One region of the Pseudomonas abieticivorans genome, then DNA from elsewhere that is predicted to be linked to it. Evidence: riboswitches for the same ligand, from Rfam matches in the RefSeq annotation. Region 1 holds a riboswitch; each other region holds the start of a gene.
The links. Region 1 has a riboswitch for cobalamin ahead of L9B60_RS03045 (ABC transporter substrate-binding protein). Riboswitches for the same ligand answer to the same signal wherever they lie in the genome.
Positions count from the first base shown of each region.

Region 1 (3,987 bases):
CTGGTTCAGGACGCTGGGGTGGATGTTCGCGCCTTCGGAACCTGCGACGAAAAACGGCGCATCGGGCGCGGTGAATTCATGGCGCACGTGCACCACCAGGTCACCGGCCTGGCGGGTGGCCTGCAGCACGCGGGCCGCATTGGCGGCCGCCACTTCAATGCCGACCAGCGGCCATTTGCCGGCGGGGAAATAGTCGTTTTGCAGGTCGACGATGATCAGGGCTTGCTTGCTCATGGCGTGGTCCTCGGGGGGTACGTTGGGGTGGATTAAGTATCCACCCGGGCAACGCGCTTGAGGATTGGCCAGAACGACAATAGGCGGGGCTAAATTGACATGTGCGTCATCGATCTGCGAAACACCTAAAGAGGTCAGCCTGAACCACCGTGGCGGTCTTTTCGCGGATGAATCCGCTCCTACAGACGACCGCATACCCCTGTAGGAGCGGACTTATCCGCGAAGCACACGACGCGGTCTGTCTGAACCACCGTGGCGTACTTTTCGCGGATGAATCCGCTCCTACAGACGACCGCATACCCCTGTAGGAGCGGATTTATCCGCGAAGCACACGACGCGGTCTGTCTGAACCACCGTGGCGTACTTTTCGCGGATGAATCCGCTCCTACAGACGACCGCATACCCCTGTAGGAGCGGATTTATCCGCGAAGCACACGACGCGGTCTGTCTGAACCACCGTGGCGTACTTTTCGCGGATGAATCCGCTCCTACAGACGACCGCATACCCCTGTAGGAGCGGATTTATCCGCGAAGCACACGACGCGGTCTGTCTGAACCACCGTGGCGTACTTTTCGCGGATGAATCCGCTCCTACAGACGACCGCATCCCCCTGTAGGAGCGGATTTATCCGTGAAGCACACGACGCGGTCTGTCTGAACCACCGTGGCGTTCTTTTCGCGGATGAATCCGCTCCTACAGACGACCGCATCCCCCTGTAGGAGCGGATTTATCCGCGAAGCACACGACGCGGTCTGCCTGGACCACCGTGGCGATCCTTTCGCGGATGAATCGGGGCGTCGAGCCGCCGCTTCTACTGCAATCAGATCCCGTCGCGCGCCAGGTCCATGGCGAAGTAGGTGAAGATCAGGTCGGCGCCGGCACGCTTGATCGAGCCCAGGCTTTCGCGCACTACGCGGGCCTCGTCGATGGCGTCTACCTGGGCGGCGAATTTGATCATCGCGTATTCGCCGCTCACCTGGTAGGCGGCCAGCGGCAGGCGCGAGGCTTCGCGGATGTCGCGGATGATGTCCAGGTAGGCGCCCGCCGGCTTGACCATGATCACGTCGGCGCCTTCCTGCTCGTCCAGCAGCGATTCGCGCACCGCTTCGCGGCGGTTCATCGGGTTCATCTGGTAGCTTTTGCGGTTGCCCTTCAGCGCGCTGCCGCCGGCTTCGCGGAACGGGCCGTAGAGCGCCGAGGCGAACTTGGTCGAATAGGCCATGATCGAGGTATCGATAAAGCCTGCGGCATCGAGCGCGCTGCGAATGGCGCCGACCTGGCCATCCATCGCCGCCGACGGCGAGATGAAGTCGGCACCGGCACGGGCCGCCGCGACCGCCTGCTTGCCCAGGTTGACCAAGGTGGCGTCGTTGTCCACGTCGTGGCCGTGCAGCACGCCGCAGTGGCCGTGGCTGGTGTATTCGCAGAAGCAGGTGTCGGCCATGACCACCATCTCGGGCACGGCGTCTTTACAAATACGCGCCATGCGTGACACCAGGCCGTTTTCGTTCCAGGTGTCGCTGCCAGTGTCGTCCAGGTGGTGGGACACGCCAAAGGTCATCACCGACTTGATGCCGGCGCGGGCGTAGCGTTCGATTTCACTGGCCAGTTTGGACTCAGGGATACGCATCACGCCCGGCATGCTGGTGATGGGCACGAAGTCGTCGATTTCTTCTTCGACGAAAATCGGCAGCACCAGATCGTTGAGGGTGAATTCGGTTTCCTGGAACAAGCCGCGCAGGCTTTCGGAGCGGCGCAGGCGACGTGGGCGAACGCTGGGGAATTGGCTGGGCATCAGGGGCCTCCGATCAAATAGGCGCAGCTTATGCCTTGATGGGCCGCCAGGCCAGCCTTGATCGCCCAACAGGTTGTTGCAGGGGGCGCAACAATAGTTCGGCCAAGGGGGCGAAGCCCGTAGGCTTTTCGCGTATCGTATGCCCCGTATTTAATACATGCCTGTTGCAGGAAGCCGGTTGGAATCCGGCGCGGTCGCGCCACTGTGTTCGTCGTTTTACGGCGAAAGCCAGACCTTGCGGCAGGCCCCCTTCCCCCCTTACGGACGCGCCATCCCGGGAGCCGCTGCATGTTGATCCGCCGTCATTGCATTCGCCTGTTGTTTTGCACCCTCGCCGTTATCCTGCCCCTGAGCGAAAGCCAGGCGGCCACCCACTACCCGCTGACGGTGCAGAACTGCGGCCGCGAGGTGGTCATCCAGGCCAAGCCGCAACGCGCCGTCACCCTGGGCCAGGCCAGCACCGAGTTGCTGTTGTCGCTGGGCCTGGCGCCGCGCATGGTGGGCACCGGCGTGTGGTTCGGGCCGCTGCCGCCCGCGTTGCAGGCCGCAGGCGCCACGGTGCCGCGCCTGGCCAGCAATGCGCCAAGCTTTGAAGCGGTGGCCAAGGCCGCCCCCGACATCGTGCTGGCCCAGTACACCTACCACGTCGGCCCACAGGGCGAAGTGGCCACGCCAGAGCAGCTCGATGCCTTGGGCATCCCCTCCTACGTGTCGCCCAGCGACTGCCAGGGCAAGGGCCTGACGGCCACCTCCAACGCCGACGGTAGCCGCAGCCAGTTGTATTCCCTGGGCCTGGTGGAACAGGAAATCCATGAGCTGGCGCAGATCTTCGACGTGAAGGCTGCCGGCGATGCCCTGGTCGGGCAATTGCGCCAACGCGTCGCGCAAGCCGTCAAGACCGCCAACGCCCAGCCGCACGCGCCGTTGTCGGTGATGTATTGGTTCTCCAGCACGCGGCTGGAGGGCGACCCATGGGTGGCCGGCAAGAATGGCGCGCCTGGCTACATCAACCAGGTGCTGGGCCTGCACAACATCATCGACAGCGACGAAGAATGGCCTGGCGTGAGCTGGGAAACCATCGCTGCGCGCAACCCCGATGTGATCGTGGTGGCGCGCATGGACCGGCGCCTGTACCCCGCCGACGATGTCGAGAAAAAGCTGGCGTTCCTGCGTAGCGACCCGGTGACCCGCGAGCTCAAAGCGGTGCGCGACAACCACATCATCGTGGTGGACGCGCAGTCACTGAACCCGTCCATGAGCGTGGTCGATGCCATTGAACACATCGCCATCGGCCTGGGCACGTTCGGGAAAGCGCAGTGATTTCACGCTTCGCCGCAGAAAACGCCCGCGCCTGGCGCTGGCTGCTGGCCGTGCTGGCACTGCTGACGCTAAGCCTGTCGATCGCCTTGGCCGTGTCGCTGGGCGAAATGACCATCCCCCTCGGCGTGACGATCAAGGCGTTGCTCAATGGCCTGGGCCTGGGCGACTACCCGCTGCCGCGTATCCAGCAGGGGATCATCTGGGAGTACCGCCTGAGCCGCGCCCTGGCCGCCGCCTGCTGTGGCGCGGGCCTGGCGGTGTGCGGCGCAGTACTGCAGGCTTTGCTGCGCAACGCCCTGGCCGAGCCCTACGTGCTGGGCGTGAGTGCCGGCGCATCCACCGGCGCCGTGCTGGTGATGCTGTTGGGGCTGGGCGGCGGCCTGATCGGTATCTCGCTGGGGGCCTTCCTGGGCGCGGCGCTGGCCTGCACCTTGGTGTTGCTGCTGGCGGCGGGCATACGGGGTGGGCCGACCCAGGTGATCCTGGCTGGGGTGGCCGGCTCACAACTGTTCAACGCCCTCACCGCCTGGATCGTCTCGACGTCGGCCAACGCCGAGCAGGCCCGCAGCGTAATGTTCTGGCTACTGGGCAGCTTGGGCGGCGTGCGCTGGCCAGACGTGTACCTGCTGGCTGCAGT
Region 1 is NZ_CP094975.1:704,178-708,164, forward strand. It holds gene L9B60_RS03035 (cysteine hydrolase family protein) at 1-234, opposite strand, end outside; gene hemB (porphobilinogen synthase) at 1,056-2,030, opposite strand; adenosylcobalamin (AdoCbl) riboswitch at 2,190-2,276, shown strand; gene L9B60_RS03045 (ABC transporter substrate-binding protein) at 2,319-3,350, shown strand; gene L9B60_RS03050 (FecCD family ABC transporter permease) at 3,347-3,987, shown strand, end outside.

Region 2 (3,987 bases), 2.4 Mb from region 1:
CGAGACCTGCATCGCCTATTGCAAGCCAGGCGAAGAGAAGCCTGAAGACGAGGCCCTGGGCCTTGCCAGCTTCACGGCTTACCTGGATGCCTTCAGCGTGCCGTTTTTGGAAGACGCGCTGGTGGACTACGCCACCGACCGCATGGGCGGCCAGCTGACCATCAAGGCGCCGAACGCCAAGGTGCCGATGGTTAACGATGACAGCCCGGTCAACGAGCGCATCAACTACTACCTGCAGACCGAGATCAACCCCGGCTTGGCCAGCCATGGCGGCCAGGTCAGCCTGATCGACGTGGTCGAGGATGGCATTGCCGTGCTGCAGTTCGGTGGCGGTTGCCAGGGTTGTGGCCAGGCCGACGTGACCTTGCGCGAAGGCATCGAGCGTACCTTGCTGGAGCGCATTCCGGAGCTCAAGGGCGTTCGGGACGTAACCGACCACACGCAGAAAGAAAACGCCTATTACTAAGGCGTTCGCTGCGGCATTGAAAAACGGCGCCCCGTGAGCGCCGTTTTTTTATGGTCGGTACACATGGGCGTGGCCGGCTCGATACAACGCTGATTCGCCAAACACATCGCTGCCCAGCACCCGCCCGACCAGTATCAAGGCGGTGCGCCGGAAACCCTTGGCCGCCACCTTGTCGACGATGTCGGCCAGGGTACCCACCACGTAGTCCTGATCCGGCCAGCTGGCGCGGTGCACCACGGCGATCGGGCAGTCGGCACCGTAATGGGGCAACAATTCGTCAAGTATCTTCGGCAAATGCTGCACGCCCAAATGGATGGCCATGGTGGCCCCATGCTGGGCCAGGCTGGCCAACTCTTCACCCTTGGGCATCGGTGACTGGGTGGCGTAGCGCGTCAAAATCACCGTTTGCGAGATGTCTGGCAGGGTCAGTTCCGCGCCCAACAACGCCGCGCAGGCTGCGGTGGCGGTGACGCCGGGGATGATCTGAAAGGGAATGCCCAACGCCTTCAGATGACGAATCTGCTCGCCGATCGCGCCATACAGGCTAGGGTCGCCGGAATGCACCCGCGCCACGTCCTGGCCACGGGCGTGGGCGGCCTGGATCAGATCGATGATTTGCTGCAAGTGCAACTCGGCGCTGTTGATCACCTGATCGGCCGTATGGCCCTGCAACACGGCGGTGGGCACCAGGGAGCCGGCATAGATGATCACCGGGCAACTGCGGATCAGGCGTTGGCCCTTGACCGTGATCAGTTCGGGGTCGCCGGGGCCTGCGCCGATGAAATAGACGGTCATGCACGTGTCCTGAAAAAGGCGCTGCTTGAACAACTTTCAAGTAGGCGGGGGATGATTATCGCGGATCGTGGGGGATTTGTACCAATGCGAGGGTGGCCTGGGCATTTTTTTGCCGGGTGACCAAGAGGCTGGCCGGTTGCCCGCCCAGCCTCTGGGCCAACGCCAAGGCCGCGCTTTCGGCCACGCCATGGCAACCGGTGTGGGCGAAAGCGACGGCAGACCGGTGGCTGAGCAGCGGCTCCAATGGCAGCAGTTGCGCGGCGCTGAAAAAACTCAGCGGCCGCTGCAGTTGCTCGGCCAATGCCTGCAAGCCCGGTTCATGCTGCTTGATGTCCAGGCTGGCCAGGCCGAGCAGTTCGGCACCTTGCAGGTTGAAGCGCAGCAAGGTGGCTTGGAGCAGGCTGCCCAACACTTCGGCCGGGCAGCCTTTCTGGCAGCCAAACCCGGCCACCAGCTTCATCAGGCCTGCTGCTTGCGGCGGAACAACCAGGCACTGATCAAGCCCAGTGCCAGCCAGAAGGCGGCGTTGGTCAAGGTCGAGGCGACCTTGAACTCGGCGGCCAACGCTTCAGGCGCCAGGCTGTGATGCATTTCAGGCTGCGGCGCGCCAATCACGTGGGGGGTCAGCAAAATCAGCACGCCCAGGCCCTTGAGCAGCCAGTTGCGGCTGAACACCATAAGCGCCAGGGCCACGGCGGTGGAGGCGGCGGTGCCAATCCACCAGATTTGCCGCTGCGCCAGGTCCGCGGCCGCCGTCCCCGGCAGCTCCGGTGGCAGGCCCAAGGTGGGCGCCAGGCAGAACACGGCGAAACCGGCCAGGCCCCACAGCAAGCCTTCGCGGGTGTTGCCCGGTGCGCGCAGGGTGTAGAGCGCGGCCAACATCAGGGCAAAACCCACGGCCACCACCAAGTTGCCGCCGGTGGTCGACACCACGCGCTGCCAGCCGTCTTCGGGCTCCCAGGCTTCTTCATCATGCTCATGGGCGGCAGGGGTGGCCTCGCTGTGCTCGTGCATCTGCATCGCCGGGGCCTTCTCGAAGGTTTCGGCCTTGAGAATCAGCGGCGCCACCCAAAAGCTTTGCAGCAGCGTCAACAGCAGGGCGGCGAGCAGGCCGGTGAAGCCGGCCGTCTGGGCAATTCGCTTGATCATCGGGTCGGCACTCAGTGGCACGGGAACGCGGAGCTGTGGCGGGTGTCATGGGCGGCGTTGTGCACCGCGGCGATGTGCGAGAAACCGGCAAAGTACACCAGGCACGCGCCGAGCACGGCAGCGCCAATGGCAGCGACCAGGCGTTGGCTTTGGGTGGTGGTGGTGGAGCCTGCGTGGCTGTGGGTAATAACGGACATGGCGTTCCCTCGTATCGTTTTCAGGACGACAGGGGGCGCAAAGATCTTGCGCGCAGCACGCCCGCAAGCTCTCAACAGCGCCCGCCCACCGCGGGTTGTCAATGGATTGATTGGGCCGGTCTCCGGGCTTGTGAGGGGCAATGTCATTGCCAGGCTGCATCACCTTCCCATGCCGAACTGCTGGCACAGTGGTACAGATGCATCGCTCACTTACCGTTGCGGGGGCAGCGCCGGACTTGACCGGCTTCCCGTTTCACCCTGTGAAGGGCACCCAAACGAAGGTGCAAGGAGAGCATGGGGCAGGGCGGGGAGTCAATGGTGCAGGGTTTTGGAGTGGCGGGCGGTGGATTCAAGTGTGGCTGAGACCGGCCGCCCGCGCGGCCTGTCGCAAGCAAGCTTGCTCCCACATCTTTTGCAACGTACTGCATTCTGATGGAGAGGCGTTGCCTGCCTTGGATAACTCTAATCCCACCGATAATGTGCGAGCAAGCTTGCTTGCGATAAGGCCGCGCGGCCGGCCGGTGGTGGCCGTTACCGAATCTCAAGCCAGCCCCCATTGACCTCCCCCCCACCACTGCGTAGCCTTGCACCTTCGAGGTTCTCGAGGGGCAACCCTTGAGCCAAGATGGGAACGCGGTTCAAGCCGCGGCTGCCCCCGCAACTGTAAGCGGTGAGGTGTTGGCAAGGCCACTGCGCTAGGCGCGGGAAGGCGCCGGCACGGCAGGCCTTGGGCCTGCGCACTGCGAGCCAGGAGACCTGCCTCGAACAAGTTTCTCACTACAACCGGGCGGGGTGATCCGGTGACGAACGCACCCGCGTGCCCAGCACTCGCGGTTCTCGTCGCGCATGCCCGCCCACCTGCCAAGGGCATCCGATGAAAACACTGGCCAAACTTCCCGTCACTATCGTTACCGGCTTCCTGGGCTCGGGCAAGACCACTTTGCTGCGCCACATGCTGGACAACGCCCAGGGCCGCCGCATCGCGGTCATCGTCAACGAATTCGGCGAGCTGGGCATCGACGGCGAGATCCTCAAGCAGTGCACCATCGGCTGCACCGAAGAAGAAGCCAATGGGCGTATCTTCGAGCTGGCCAACGGCTGCCTGTGCTGCACCGTGCAAGAAGAGTTTTTCCCGGTGATGCGCGAACTGGTGGCCCGCCGTGGCGACCTGGACCACATCCTGATCGAAACCAGCGGCCTGGCCCTGCCAAAACCTTTGGTGCAAGCCTTCCAGTGGCCGGAAATCCGCAGCGCCTGCACCGTGGACGCGGTGATCACCGTGGTCGATAGCCCGGCCGTGGCCGCCGGCACCTTCGCCGCCTTCCCCGACCAGGTCGATGCCCAGCGCAAGCTGGACCCCAACCTGGACCACGAGTCGCC
Region 2 is NZ_CP094975.1:4,970,818-4,974,804, forward strand. It holds gene nfuA (Fe-S biogenesis protein NfuA) at 1-466, shown strand, start outside; gene cobM (precorrin-4 C(11)-methyltransferase) at 515-1,261, opposite strand; gene L9B60_RS22665 (cobalamin biosynthesis protein) at 1,317-1,721, opposite strand; gene L9B60_RS22670 (CbtA family protein) at 1,721-2,410, opposite strand; gene L9B60_RS22675 (CbtB domain-containing protein) at 2,422-2,607, opposite strand; cobalamin riboswitch at 2,704-2,897, opposite strand; cobalamin riboswitch at 3,186-3,385, shown strand; gene cobW (cobalamin biosynthesis protein CobW) at 3,482-3,987, shown strand, end outside.
Region 2: it holds a riboswitch for cobalamin, as region 1 does, so the genes downstream of both, L9B60_RS22675 (CbtB domain-containing protein) here and L9B60_RS03045 (ABC transporter substrate-binding protein) in region 1, are expected to answer to the same signal.

Region 3 (3,987 bases), 3.2 Mb from region 1:
GTGTGCCCCCGCAGCAAGCCTTCCGGCAACACCACGCTCTGCAAGGCCAGGGCCGCCAGGCGTTTCTGCATCACCGCTTCACCGGTCAGCAACCCCAGCAGTTCGGCGCGCTGGCCGTCGACGTCGGTCAGCGCATCCAGCAAGTAGAGCATGCCACCACATTCGGCCAATAAAGGTTTGCCGGCCTGATGGTGAGCGCGGATGGCCGCCAGCATCGGCGTGTTGGCCGCCAGCACGGCGTGGTGCAGTTCCGGGTAACCACCGGGCAGGTACAGGCTGTCACAGGGCGGCAGTTCGCGGTCGTGGATCGGCGAGAAGAATGATAGGTGCGCGCCCATCGCGGCCAAGAGGTCGAGACTGGCGCCGTAGGTAAAGGCGAAGGCTTCGTCGCGGGCAATGGCAATGCGCACGCCGGCCAACAATGGCTCGGCCGGCACCACGGTCGGCGCGGCGAAAGTCACGGCCGGCGGCAAGGCCACTTCGCAGCTCTCGGCCAACGCCGCCGCCGCGGCATCCAGGCGTACGTCCAGGTCATTCAGTTCGCTGGCCTGCACCAGGCCCAAGTGGCGGCTGGGCAGTTCGATACCCGTCTCGCGCGACAACGCGCCGTACCAGCGCAAGCCTTCAGTCAGGCTGCCTTCCAACAGTTGCGCGTGGCGCAGGGTGCCGACGCGGTTGGCCAGCACGCCGGCAAACGGCAGGTCTGGCTGGTAGCGCGCCAGCCCCAGGGCCAGCGCGCCAAACGTCTGGGCCATGGCGGTGCCGTCGATCACGCCCAACACGGGCACGCCAAAGTGGCGCGCCAGGTCGGCGCTGGACGGCGTGCCGTCAAACAGCCCCATCACCCCTTCGATCAGGATCAGGTCGGCCTCGCCGGCCGCCTCCCACAGCAACCGACGGCTTTCCTCGGCGCCCACCATCCACAGGTCCAGCTGATACACCGGGTGGCCGCTGGCACGTTCCAAAATCATGGGGTCGAGGAAGTCTGGGCCGCACTTGAACACGCGTACATTGCGGCCCTGGTTGCGATGCAAACGGGCCAGCGCCGCGGTGACGGTGGTCTTGCCCTGGCCAGACGCCGGTGCGGCAATCAGCACCGCCGGGCAATGTCGCGCATCACTCACAGCTCGATCCCTTTCTGGGCACGAATACCGGCCTGGAAGGCGTGCTTGAGCATGCCCATCTCGGTCACGGTATCGGCCAGCTCGATCATTTCAGGCTTGGCCCCGCGCCCCGTGACAATCACGTGTTGCATCGGCGGGCGCGCCTGCAAATCGGCCAGCACCTGGTCAAGGTCCAGGTAGCCGTGTTTGAGGGCGATGTTCAGTTCGTCGAGGATCACCAAGCCGATGCTCGGGTCGCGCAACAGCTGGCATGACACTTCCCAGGCCGCCTGCGCGGCGGCGATGTCGCGTTGGCGATCCTGGGTTTCCCAAGTAAAGCCTTCACCCATCACGTGGTAGCTGACCTGCTCGGGGAAGCGGCGGAAAAACAGCTCTTCGCCGGTGCTGTTGCGGCCCTTGATAAACTGCACCACGCCGCACTGTAGGCCATGGCCCATGGCCCTGGCCAGCATGCCGAAGGCCGAGCTGCTTTTACCCTTGCCGTTGCCGGTGAGCACCAGCATCAGCCCGCACTCGTTGGGCGAGTTGGCGATGCGTTCATCGATTATGGCTTTCTTGCGCAACATGCGCGCCACATGGCGCTCGTCACGTTCCTGGGATTCACTCATCGCAGCGCTCCGCTACACCTGCGCGCAGGGGGCATCGACGAGACACCGCTACCCGGCCGGGTGCAGCGCACAATCGTCAATGCCGCTCTCACCCGCGCGACAGAAGAATTGAAAAGGCCCACGGGCAATGCCAACGTGATGCCATCGAATGTCCCAGGCCGGTCTCCGGGCTCATGAGCGGGGCACACACACCCAGACCGCGCGCCTTCCCGGAACCATCCTGGCCCAGTGGCGCAATGCGCGGTATTGACTCATTTACCGTTGCGGGGGCAGCGCCGGGATCATCTGCATGGCAGGCTCACCGGCTTCCCTGTTTCACCCTGCCAGCTTCAACGCTACAAGGCACCTGGAACAACCCGCGAAGGGTAGAGGGTTGGGGGTGGAGCGTCAATTAAAGGCGCTCTGTAAGACCGCAAAGGTGAAGTGGCCTCCTCCCTCCGGCGTCGCTCAAGCGGATGACGGCCCGGGCGCTTGATGGGGCACACAATCAAGATCAAGAGCAGATCAGAGCAGGCAGGAAATTGGCTTGAACCTCCGAGCTGCGACACGTCTCTACTCTACATAACCCCAATGCGCACCCGGGAGCACCCGCTATGCACAAGACCCGCCTGGCCCTCGTCATCCTCACCACCGTCGCGCTTGGCGCCTGCGGGGAATCCTCCACGCTGTAAAGTTTCCGACGGCACCGGCCCCTCACCGCAGCTGCCGGCACCGAACAAAACCCTGATCCCCACCGTCAACATCGCCAACGCCGTTGGCTGGCCTCAAGGCGAGAAACCCCAGGCTGCGCAAGGCACCCAAGTGGACGCGTTCGCGGAAAACCTCGACCACCCACGCTGGCTGTACGTACTGCCTAACGGCGACGTGCTGGTGGCGGAAACCAACGCCCCGCCCAAGCCCGACGACAGCAAGGGCATCAAGGGCTGGGTGATGAAGACCGTGATGGGCAAAGCGGGCGCCGGCGTACCCAGTGCCAACCGCATCACCTTGCTACGGGACAAGGACGGTGATGGCGTGGCAGAAACCCGCACGGTGTTCCTGACCAATCTCAACTCACCGTTCGGCATGACCCTGGTCGGCAACGACCTGTACGTGGCCGACACCGATGCGCTGCTGCGCTTCCACTACGAGCCGGGCATGACCGCCATCAGTGGCACCGGCACCAAAGTGGTCGACTTGCCAGGCGGCACCCTCAACCACCACTGGACCAAAAACGTCATCGCCAGCCCCGACGGCAAAAAGCTCTACGTCACCGTGGGCTCCAACAGCAACGTCGGCGAAAACGGCCTGGACGCCGAGAAAGGCCGCGCGGCCATCTGGGAGGTGGACCCGGCCACCGGCCAGCACCGCATCTTCGCCTCCGGCCTGCGCAACCCCAACGGCATGGGCTGGGAGCCCACCAGCGGGCAATTGTGGACGTCGGTGAACGAGCGTGACGAAATTGGCAGCGACCTGGTGCCCGACTACATCACCTCGGTCAAGGATGGCGCCTTCTACGGTTGGCCCTTCAGCTACTACGGCCAGCACGTGGATGCCCGGGTTTCCCCGCAGAACCCGGAAATGGTCGCCAAGGCCATCGCTCCGGACTACGCCGTAGGCCCGCACACCGCGTCCATCGGCATGACCTTCGCCGAGGCCGACGGGTTGCCGGCACCGTTCAACCACGGCGCCTTCGTCAGCCAGCACGGCTCCTGGAACCGCAAACCGCACAGTGGCTACAAAGTGATCTTCGTGCCCTTCACTGCCGGTCGTCCGACCGGGCAGCCGGTCGATTTCCTGACCGGTTTCCTGGATGACAAGGAAGAGGCCATGGGGCGGCCAGTGGGCATCACCAGCGACCATAAAGGCGGAGTGCTGGTGGCCGATGATGTGGGAAACAAGGTGTGGCGAGTGACGGCGGCCAAGTAAGCCAGTGCGCAGCGGCCCTAACCCCAAAACTAAGGGTTATGTGCCAAATGCTCCGGCTGTAACACCCGCTTGGCGTTCAGGTAAGCCTTCTGCCAATACGGCTTGTTCAGGTAATCCAGCCGCACCGTCCCGCCCGTGGCCGGTGCGTGCACGAATCGCCCCTCGCCCACGTAGATGCCTGCGTGGCTCACCTGCGAGCCGCCACCGGTGGCAAAGAAGATCAAATCGCCCGATTGCAGCGCGTTCTGATTTACATCAGGGAGCGCGCATGCTGATCATCTCGCGAGTGGAGCGTGGCAGGCTGATACCGGCCGCATCCCGATAGACGTAGCCAATCAAGCCGCTGC
Region 3 is NZ_CP094975.1:3,938,444-3,942,430, reverse strand. It holds gene L9B60_RS18100 (cobyrinic acid a,c-diamide synthase CobB) at 1-1,124, opposite strand, end outside; gene cobO (cob(I)yrinic acid a,c-diamide adenosyltransferase) at 1,121-1,732, opposite strand; cobalamin riboswitch at 1,872-2,097, opposite strand; partial or broken gene L9B60_RS18090 (PQQ-dependent sugar dehydrogenase) at 2,326-3,640, shown strand; partial or broken gene L9B60_RS18085 (C40 family peptidase) at 3,670-3,987, opposite strand, start outside.
Region 3: it holds a riboswitch for cobalamin, as region 1 does, so the genes downstream of both, cobO (cob(I)yrinic acid a,c-diamide adenosyltransferase) here and L9B60_RS03045 (ABC transporter substrate-binding protein) in region 1, are expected to answer to the same signal.